One region of the Pseudomonas sp. PDM24 genome, then DNA from elsewhere that is predicted to be linked to it. Evidence: predicted binding sites of a transcription regulator. Region 1 holds the regulator's gene; each other region holds the start of a gene.
What was found. Region 1 encodes FliA, which starts transcription of late flagellar genes. Its sites were predicted from a motif close to CTAAAGTTTNNNNNNNNNNNGCCGNTAA; they were not measured.

Region 1 (2,201 bases):
GAAGTCTTGCTGGTGGTGTGCGATGAGCCGACCTCGATTACCGACGCCTACGCGCTGATCAAATTGCTGAATCGCGACTACGGCATGAACCGCTTCCGCGTCCTGGCCAACATGGCGCAGAGCCCGCAGGAAGGCCGCAATCTGTTCGCCAAGTTGACCAAGGTCACGGATCGTTTCCTCGACGTCGCCTTACAGTACGTTGGTGCCGTGCCTTACGACGAAAGCGTGCGCAAGGCCGTGCAGAAGCAGCGTGCTGTCTACGAAGCCTTCCCGCGTTCCAAGTGCGCCCTGGCGTTCAAGGCCATTGCGCAGAAGGTCGATACCTGGCCACTGCCGGCCAACCCGCGTGGGCACCTGGAGTTTTTCGTCGAGCGCCTCGTGCAACAGACCGCAGGACCCGTCCTATGACAGCCAGTGGCTACAACCTCTACAAGAAGTCGGCACGTGACGCGCAGTACGAGCTGATCGAGCGTTACGCGCCACTGGTCAAACGCATTGCCTACCACTTGCTGGCGCGTCTGCCGGCCAGTGTCCAGGTCGAAGACCTGATCCAGGCCGGGATGATCGGCCTGCTTGAAGTATCAACCAAATACGACGCCAGCAAAGGCGCGAGCTTCGAGACGTACGCGGGCATTCGAATCCGCGGCGCGATGCTCGATGAAGTGCGCAAGGGGGACTGGGCGCCACGTTCGGTTCACCGCAATACCCGCATGGTCAGCGACGCAATTCGCTCGATTGAAGCTAAAACCGGCCGTGACGCTAAAGATCACGAAGTTGCGGCCGAACTCCAATTGAGTCTCGACGATTATTACGGGATTTTGAACGACACCCTCGGTAGCCGGTTATTCAGTTTCGACGATCTGTTGCAGGACGGCGAACACGAAGGGCTGCACGAGGATGGCGCCAGTGCTCATCTCGAGCCGTCGCGCGATCTGGAAGATGAACGCTTCCAGGCGGCGCTGGCGGACGCGATTGCCAATTTGCCGGAGCGTGAGCGACTGGTGTTGGCGCTGTACTACGACGAAGAGTTGAATCTCAAGGAAATCGGTGAGGTCCTGGGGGTCAGCGAATCGCGGGTCAGCCAGTTACACAGCCAGTGCGCGGCCCGTTTGCGGGGGCGTTTGGGGGAGTGGCGAGCGCGCTGACAGGCAGTGTGGGGACACTGCGAACGAGGTGGGTACGGCATTTTGCTGCATCGGCCACGGCCCGTTGTAATCCATACAACTGTTGAGTGTTACGCCGAATTGATTGAACGGCGCGTTCAGGTGCTGCGCGCGTTTTAAGACTGCTTGGAGGTCGAATTGGACAAGAATATGAAAATCCTCATCGTTGATGACTTCTCAACGATGCGGCGGATCATAAAAAACCTGTTGCGTGACCTTGGGTTCACCAACACGGTCGAGGCGGATGACGGTATTACCGCGATTCCGGTCCTCAACAGCGGGAGCATCGACTTTCTGGTAACGGACTGGAACATGCCCGGCATGACCGGTATTGATCTGCTGCGCCACGTGCGTGCCGATGAAAAACTCAAACACCTGCCGGTGTTGATGGTCACGGCCGAAGCCAAGCGCGAGCAAATCATCGAAGCCGCTCAGGCGGGCGTGAACGGCTATGTGGTCAAGCCATTCACGGCTCAAGCGTTGAAAGACAAGATTGAAAAGATCTTCGAACGCATCGGTTGATGTGCAAAGCCAGTCCGTCACGGGGGAGCTATGGAGCATAACGAATCTTCACAGGGCGATTTTGAGTCGACCCTGAAAAAACACGCGGTCGAACTGGTCGAAAGCCTTGAAAAAGGCAGGTTCGGCGACGCTGTGCAACTGATCCATGAGCTCAACCAGACCCGTGACCGCGGCCTGTATCAGGAAGTGGGCAAGCTCACTCGCGAGCTGCATAGCGCGATCGTCAATTTCCAGATTGACCCGCACATGCCGCAAGCCGAGGAAGTGTCTCAGATCACGGATGCCACCGAGCGCCTGGGGTATGTGGTCAAGCTGACCGAGGCCGCGGCCAACCGCACCATGGACCTGGTGGAAAACGCCACACCGCTGATCAACAGCCTGAGCGACGAAGCTCAGGCGCTGAGCACGGATTGGGGACGGTTCATGCGTCGCGAAGTCGGGGCCGAAGAGTTCCGCGAACTGGCTCGGCGGGTCGACGGTTTCCTGACCCGCAGCAGTGAAGACAACCGCATCGTG
Region 2 (2,201 bases), on a different contig from region 1:
GATTCTCGGCGCTCTGCGGGGTTTTCACAAAGGGATAAAAAGGATGGGTGGCATGATTAAAACTCATGCTGGGGAGTTTCTGATAAGTTGGTGCTATCGCGCTATAGGAGCTTTTTTGATGTCTCGTCGTCTTCCCCCCTTGTATGCCCTTCGAGCATTCGAAGCGGCGGCGCGGCATAGCTCGTTTACCCGCGCCGCCGAAGAACTGTCGATCACGCAAAGTGCGGTCAGTCGGCACATTCGTACGCTCGAAGAGCATTTCGCCTGTCGGCTGTTTCATCGCAGCGGGCGCAACCTGCAACTGACCGAATCGGCGCGGCTGATCCTGCCCGGCATTCGCGAAGGCTTCACCGCCCTCGAGCGGGCCTGCAATACCTTGCGTGCCGAAGACGACATCTTGCGCATGAAAGCCCCATCGACCCTGACCATGCGCTGGCTGTTGGCGCGGCTCAGTCGTTTTCGACACCTGCGACCGGGGAACGAGGTGCAATTGACCAGCGCCTGGATGGACATCGATACGGTGGACTTCAACCATGAACCCTTCGACTGCGCCGTCATCCTCAGCAACGGGCATTTTCCTCCGGACTGGGAGGCGACTTTCCTGTTCCCCGAAGAGCTGATTCCGGTGGGCGCGCCGAATCTTCTGAAGGATCAACCGTGGGACGTTGCGCGCCTGGCCAGTACCGAGTTGCTGCACCCGACGCCGGACCGCCGTGACTGGCGCAACTGGCTGGAGCGTATGGGCCTGACCGATCAAGTCTCGCTCAAGGGCGGGCAGGTCTTCGACACGCTGGAGCTGGGCATGATCGCCGCTGCCCGGGGTTACGGCGTGTCCATGGGCGATTTGCTGATGGTGGCGGAGGATGTTGCGCAGGGACGTCTGAGTTTGCCGTGGCCGACGGCCGTTGCCAGTGGTGAGAATTATTACCTGGTCTGGCCGAAAACCCGCCCCGGCGGCGAACGTTTGCGTCGCCTCAGCGATTTCCTGCAAGGCGAGGTCCGGGCCATGGAATTACCGGATGTCGAACGTCTGGGCTGAATCGATGGAGCCGCCGCAATGGCGGCCTTGAGCCATATCCCCGTTAATTACTCAAGTATTCAGCTTTGCCGCCGAAAATCTGCTGATAGGACCTTCGTGCAGGTTCCATGTTTTCCCCACCATCAGAAATTTTGCCGAGTGTGCGAAGGGATCAGAATGATCCGGCCACTGGGTCAGGAGCTGTCATGTCTCAACCTCGTGCTCGGATTGCCTCACAGCTGGGTCTTGCGCTTGCCGTGATTCTGGCGATTGTCATCAGTGGCAGTACCGTGTTCGCCCTGCGCTCGCTGGACACCGCGAACCTCGCCACCCGCGAAGAGCATCTGGCCAGTGAGGCCCGCTTGCTTGCCGATCAGTTGAGCACCTTTCACGGCACTTTGCGTGAAAGCACCCAGCGTCTGGCCGGCCTGTTCGAGAAGCGCTTCAGCGCCGGTTTGAGCGTGCATCCGGATGAGCCGGTGACCGTGGCGGGCGTGCAGACCCCGGGCCTGCACTTGGGCAGTGAAGTGTTGAACAACAACTTTGCGGAAGTCGACGAGTTCAAGCAGATGACCGCAGGCGTCGCGACCGTATTCGTGCGCAGTGGTGAGGAGTTCATTCGGGTCAGCACGAATGTCACCAAACAAGACGGCAGCCGTGCCATTGGCACGCTGCTCGACCACGCGAACCCGGCTTACGCCCGTTTGATGGCGGGGCAGAGTTATGTGGGGCGAGCGTTGCTTTTCGAACGCTTCTACATGTCGCAGTACACCCCCGTACGCGACAGCAGCGGTAAGATCATTGCCGTGCTGTACGTAGGATTCGATTACACCGACGCGCAGAACGCGCAGTTCGCCAACCTCAAACGCTTCCGCATCGGCCAGACCGGCTCCCTGGCGTTGCTGGATGAACAAGGCAAATGGCTGGTGCCGATTGCCGGTGTACAGGCGCTGGATCAGGCGGTTCCGAGCATTGTCGGTCTGGCCAAGACACCGGGCAAAGGCGACTTCTGGAGCGACACGTCGCAAGATTTTTACAGTGTTGCCGTGCCGTTCGAAGGCGGGCCGTGGTCGGTGGTGGCGAGCATGCCGAAAACCGAAATCCGCGCGGTGACCTGGAGCGTCGGCATTCAATTGGCGATCGGCAGCCTGCTGGCGATGTTGCTGGCAGTCGGTTCGGCGGT
Region 3 (2,201 bases), on a different contig from region 1:
GACGGCGGACAGCTCTTCAGCGGCGCTGGCGATCTGGGTCACGCCATCGCTGATGCCACCGATCAGTTCTCGCAGGCCCAGGGTCATGCTTTGCATGGCGCGCTGTAGCTGACCCAGTTCGTCCTGACGTTCTGAAATGAGATTGTGAGTCAGGTCGCCCGCGGCAACACGTTCGGCCACTTTGAGGGTCTGGCTCAGGGGAATGACGATCTGGCGAGTGATGGCCCAGGCCGCGAACAAACCAAAGGCTGACGCCAGGACGGTGGCCAACAGCAGCAGGTTTTTTGCATGTGCCGCATCGGTGTCACGCACGACGGTTTGCGAGACGGTGAGCTTTTTGCTGACGTCGAACAGAATGTCGCCTTGCGCGCTCATGCGTTTGAGGGCGGCAGCGCTGGCGACCTGGGAGTCGCGGAATTGGCTGACCGCCGCGCGATAGGCTTTGAGCGAGTCGGTCGCTTGTTGCAGGTTGGCGATGTGTTGTTCCGGCAGTTGAGACGGCAGGCTTTCGAGGTTTTTCAGAGCATTGCCGATGGCGTCCAGCGCTGGCTGCTCGGCTTCGGGCTTGCCGCTGTAGGTGTAACCGCGGACCTGGAAACGCGCTTGCTGGATCAGCTTGCTCAGGTCGATCACGCTGTTGAACTGGGCGACACTGTCGCCTTGCAGCAGGGATTTTTCGACTTCAGCGACCCGGGCCACGGCGTTATCGGCAGTGGCGCCCAATTTGCTGCGAGCATCTTCGCGGGTGGCGGTAGCCTGAGTCATATCAGCGAAGGCGCGTTTGTACTCGCTGACGGCGGCAAGCTGTTGATCGACCATTGCCACGTCGGCAGGCTGTTCGACCAGCGTACGGGCGGTTTTCAGGCCGGTATCGAGTTGACCGATCAGCTCGTTGACGGCGCCCGGGCCTTGTTCGCCACGGCGCATGTCGTAATCCAGACGGGCGAGACGCAGGTCTTTGGTCAGCTCATTGAGGCTGGAAATAAACCCAAGCGTATCGCCACGGCTGATCACACCGCTCAGGCCGGTCCAGCCGGTAAAGGTGATCAACAAGGTCAGAAGCAGCACCAGACCGAAGCCGACACCCAGTTTGCGATTGACGCTTACATTTCCCAGTTTCTCGGCCAGCCATCGGTACATGCTGCTACTCCCTCGGACCATTAATTGGTTTTATGGGAGCTGTATCGGCAGGCGAGCGGCGTTCTGTAGGCGCGGCGCAATGTTCGGGCGGCGAGGGTTTTGCCCTAATGTTAAGAAATTTGAGCGACGAAGATCCTGTAGGAGCGAGGCTTGCCCGCGAAGAATGCACCGCGGTTTTTCAGGCATGACGCGTCATCGTTCTTCGCGGGCAAGCCTCGCTCCTACAGGTTGCCCCGTCGCCACAGGTGTGATGTTTGACGTTAAAACAGCCGCGAGAGCAGCGCGGTAACGGCAGTTTCAACCCGCAGGATGCGGTCACCAAGTTGCACCGGTTGCAGGCCAGCCTTGCCCAGCAAGTCGATTTCGTAGGGAATCCAGCCGCCTTCGGGGCCGATAGCCAGGGTCACTGGCTCGTCCAGGCCGCGAGGGCAGGGTGGGTAGTTACCGGGATGACCGACCAGGCCGAGGGTGCCTTCGGTAATGGCCGGCAGACGGTCTTCGACAAAGGGCTTGAAACGCTTCTCGATGACGACCTCTGGCAGCACGCTGTCGCGGGCTTGTTCAAGACCCAGGATCAATTGCTCGCGAATCGCCTCGGGCTCCAGGAACGGGGTTTGCCAGAAACTCTTCTCGACGCGATAGCTGTTCACCAGCACGATGCGCGGCACACCCATGGCGGCCACGGTCTGAAACACTCGGCGGAGCATTTTCGGTCGCGGCAAAGCCAGCACCAAAGTCAGAGGCAGCTTGGCCGGTGGCGGCTGGTCGAGGGTGACGCGCAACTCGGCTTCATCGGCGTCCAGGCGCAGCAACTCGGCTGAGCCCATCAAGCCGCCGATACGCCCGACCCGCAGGCTGTCGCCAACCACCGAGCGGTGGACTTCCTGCATGTGGGTCAACCGGCGATCGCGCAAGATCGCCCGGTCGGCCGCAATGAAGTCGGCCTCTTCGAGGAGCAGCAGGTTCACGCTTGGGTCGCTGGTGGCTGGTCGTTGTGATCGTCAGCTGGCTGGTCGTCCGGATGCTCGCCACGCTTGCTGATCAGGCTGCCGAACAGGATG
Region 4 (2,201 bases), 970 kb from region 1:
TGCACGCCGTAGGTCACTTCGTTGATCGCGGTCGCCACCAGTTCCATTTGTTGGGATTGCTGTTGGCTGCGCTGCTGGGCTTGCGCGGCATCATTGCCCAGTTCATTGGAAGATTGGCCCAGCGCACCAGCGGACACTTGCAGCTGACTGATCACCAGGCGCAGTTTCGCGGTGAAGGCGTTGAAGTGCCGGGCCAGTTGCGTGACTTCGTCCTGACCGTGGGTATCGAGGCTGCGGGTCAGGTCGCTTTCACCGCTGGCAATGTTGGCCATGGCGTTCACGGTTTCCTGGAGCGGACGCACGATGCTGCGGGCAATCATGATCACCAGCAGGGCCATGATCAGCGCAATCACCAGACCCACAAAAGAGGCCTTCCAGACTTGGGCATGAAATTCGGCCTGCATGTCATCGATGTACACACCCGAACCGATCACCCAACCCCAGGGCTCGAACAGTTTCACGTAGGAGGTTTTTTCCACCGGCGCGCTGGCGCCCGGTTTCGGCCAGCGGTAATCGACCATGCCGGCACCCTTGGCCTTGGCGATGGCGACCATCTCGTTGAACAGCGCGAAACCGTCGGGGTCGCGGATCGTCGAGAGATTCTGACCTTCAAGTTTCGGATTGGTCGGGTGCATGACCATGACGGGCGTCAGGTCGTTGATCCAGAAATAATCGTTCTGGTCGTAGCGCAAACCGCGCACGGCGGTCAGTGCCTGTTTTTGCGCGGCATCGCGGGTGAGGGTGCCGGCAGTTTCCAGGCCGTGATAGTAGGTGAGGATCCCGCTGGCGGTCTGCACCACGTGCTGGGTCTTTTGGGCCTTGGCCTGATAGAGGTCGTCGTGAATCTGCTTGAGCATCAACACGCCCAACGTCAATAGCATCACCACGGCCACGATCAAGATGAGCCACAAGCGTCGGCTGATCGACACACTGCGCAAGCTGTTCATAACGCGGTTACTCCGGTTTCTTGTTCTTGTAATAAACGATCGCCAGCATCCAATCACACTTTGCCGATCGGGCCTATCCGACTCAGGTCCTATTACGCGGCAGCGTAAACGAGGCTTGTCTGATAGGATTTCGGCCCCGCGCGGGAAAACCTGAGCCCAAGTCTTTTTTTCACGCAATTTTTACCGTTTTGCGTGGATCTTGTGCGCGCGGGGATTCAGCTAAGGTTGATCGCAGTTAACGCTTATAAATTATTAACGGAGCATGCCTGGGGGCATTGTTTCTTGGGGGATTGATGGATCTTTGGACGGCCTTTCAGGCATTGATTTTAGGCGTGGTAGAAGGGCTGACGGAGTTCTTGCCCATTTCCAGTACCGGGCACCAGATTATTGTGGCGGACTTGCTCAATTTCGGCGGCGAGCGGGCCATGGCCTTCAATATCATCATTCAGCTCGGCGCGATCCTGGCGGTGGTCTGGCAGTTTCGCCGCAAGATCTTCGACGTGGTCATTGGCTTGCCGACGCAGCCCAGCGCTCGGCGTTTTACCGCGAACCTGTTGATCGCTTTCCTGCCGGCGGTGGTGTTGGGGGTGATTTTCGCCGACTTGATTCACGAGTACCTGTTTAACCCGATTACCGTGGCTACCGCATTGGTCGTGGGCGGGGTCGTGATGTTGTGGGCCGAACGTCGTCAGCATGAAGTGCATGCTGAAAGCGTCGATGACATTACCTGGAAAGACGCTCTCAAAGTCGGCTTCGCCCAGTGTCTGGCGATGATTCCGGGGACTTCGCGTTCCGGCTCGACGATCATTGGCGGTTTGCTGTTCGGGTTGTCGCGCAAAACGGCCACCGAATTCTCGTTCTTCCTCGCCATGCCAACCATGGTCGGGGCGGCGGTGTACTCGGGCTACAAATACCGCAGCCTGTTCGTGCCGGCTGATTTTCCGGTATTTGCCATTGGCTTCATCACCGCCTTCATCTTTGCGATGATCGCCGTTCGGGCCCTGCTGATCTTCATTGCCAGCCACAGCTATGCGACATTCGCCTGGTATCGCATTGTGTTCGGTCTGGTGATCCTGGCCACCTGGCAATTCGGTTGGGTCGACTGGACCGCGGTCAAGCCATGAGCGATTCCAGTGCGCGCAACAATAACCCCGGGCGCAATTCCGGGGGCGCCATGCAGAACCTGCGGCTGAAACTGCTGGTATTCGTTGTGCTGTGCGCAGTGCCGTTGTTTGGCTCGGTGTCTATGTGGCT

Region 2: KW837_RS09935 (methyl-accepting chemotaxis protein) is a predicted target of FliA. The motif match lies at 1,090-1,117, and genes of this name have one in related genera.
Region 3: KW837_RS15535 (methyl-accepting chemotaxis protein) is a predicted target of FliA. The motif match lies at 1,182-1,209, and genes of this name have one in related genera.
Region 4: KW837_RS05260 (methyl-accepting chemotaxis protein) is a predicted target of FliA. The motif match lies at 1,075-1,102, and genes of this name have one in related genera.

What each region holds. Positions count from the first base shown of each region.
Region 1 covers NZ_JAHUWR010000001.1:167,457-169,657, forward strand. The annotation lists gene fleN (flagellar synthesis regulator FleN) at 1-408, shown strand, start outside; gene fliA (RNA polymerase sigma factor FliA) at 405-1,145, shown strand; gene KW837_RS00780 (chemotaxis response regulator CheY) at 1,314-1,685, shown strand; gene KW837_RS00785 (protein phosphatase CheZ) at 1,716-2,201, shown strand, end outside.
Region 2 covers NZ_JAHUWR010000002.1:445,386-447,586, reverse strand. The annotation lists gene KW837_RS09940 (LysR substrate-binding domain-containing protein) at 119-1,039, shown strand; gene KW837_RS09935 (methyl-accepting chemotaxis protein) at 1,225-2,201, shown strand, end outside.
Region 3 covers NZ_JAHUWR010000004.1:204,538-206,738, forward strand. The annotation lists gene KW837_RS15535 (methyl-accepting chemotaxis protein) at 1-1,140, opposite strand, end outside; gene KW837_RS15540 (16S rRNA (uracil(1498)-N(3))-methyltransferase) at 1,401-2,108, opposite strand; gene tatC (twin-arginine translocase subunit TatC) at 2,105-2,201, opposite strand, start outside.
Region 4 covers NZ_JAHUWR010000001.1:1,142,427-1,144,627, forward strand. The annotation lists gene KW837_RS05260 (methyl-accepting chemotaxis protein) at 1-947, opposite strand, end outside; gene KW837_RS05265 (undecaprenyl-diphosphate phosphatase) at 1,241-2,071, shown strand; gene KW837_RS05270 (DUF1294 domain-containing protein) at 2,068-2,201, shown strand, end outside.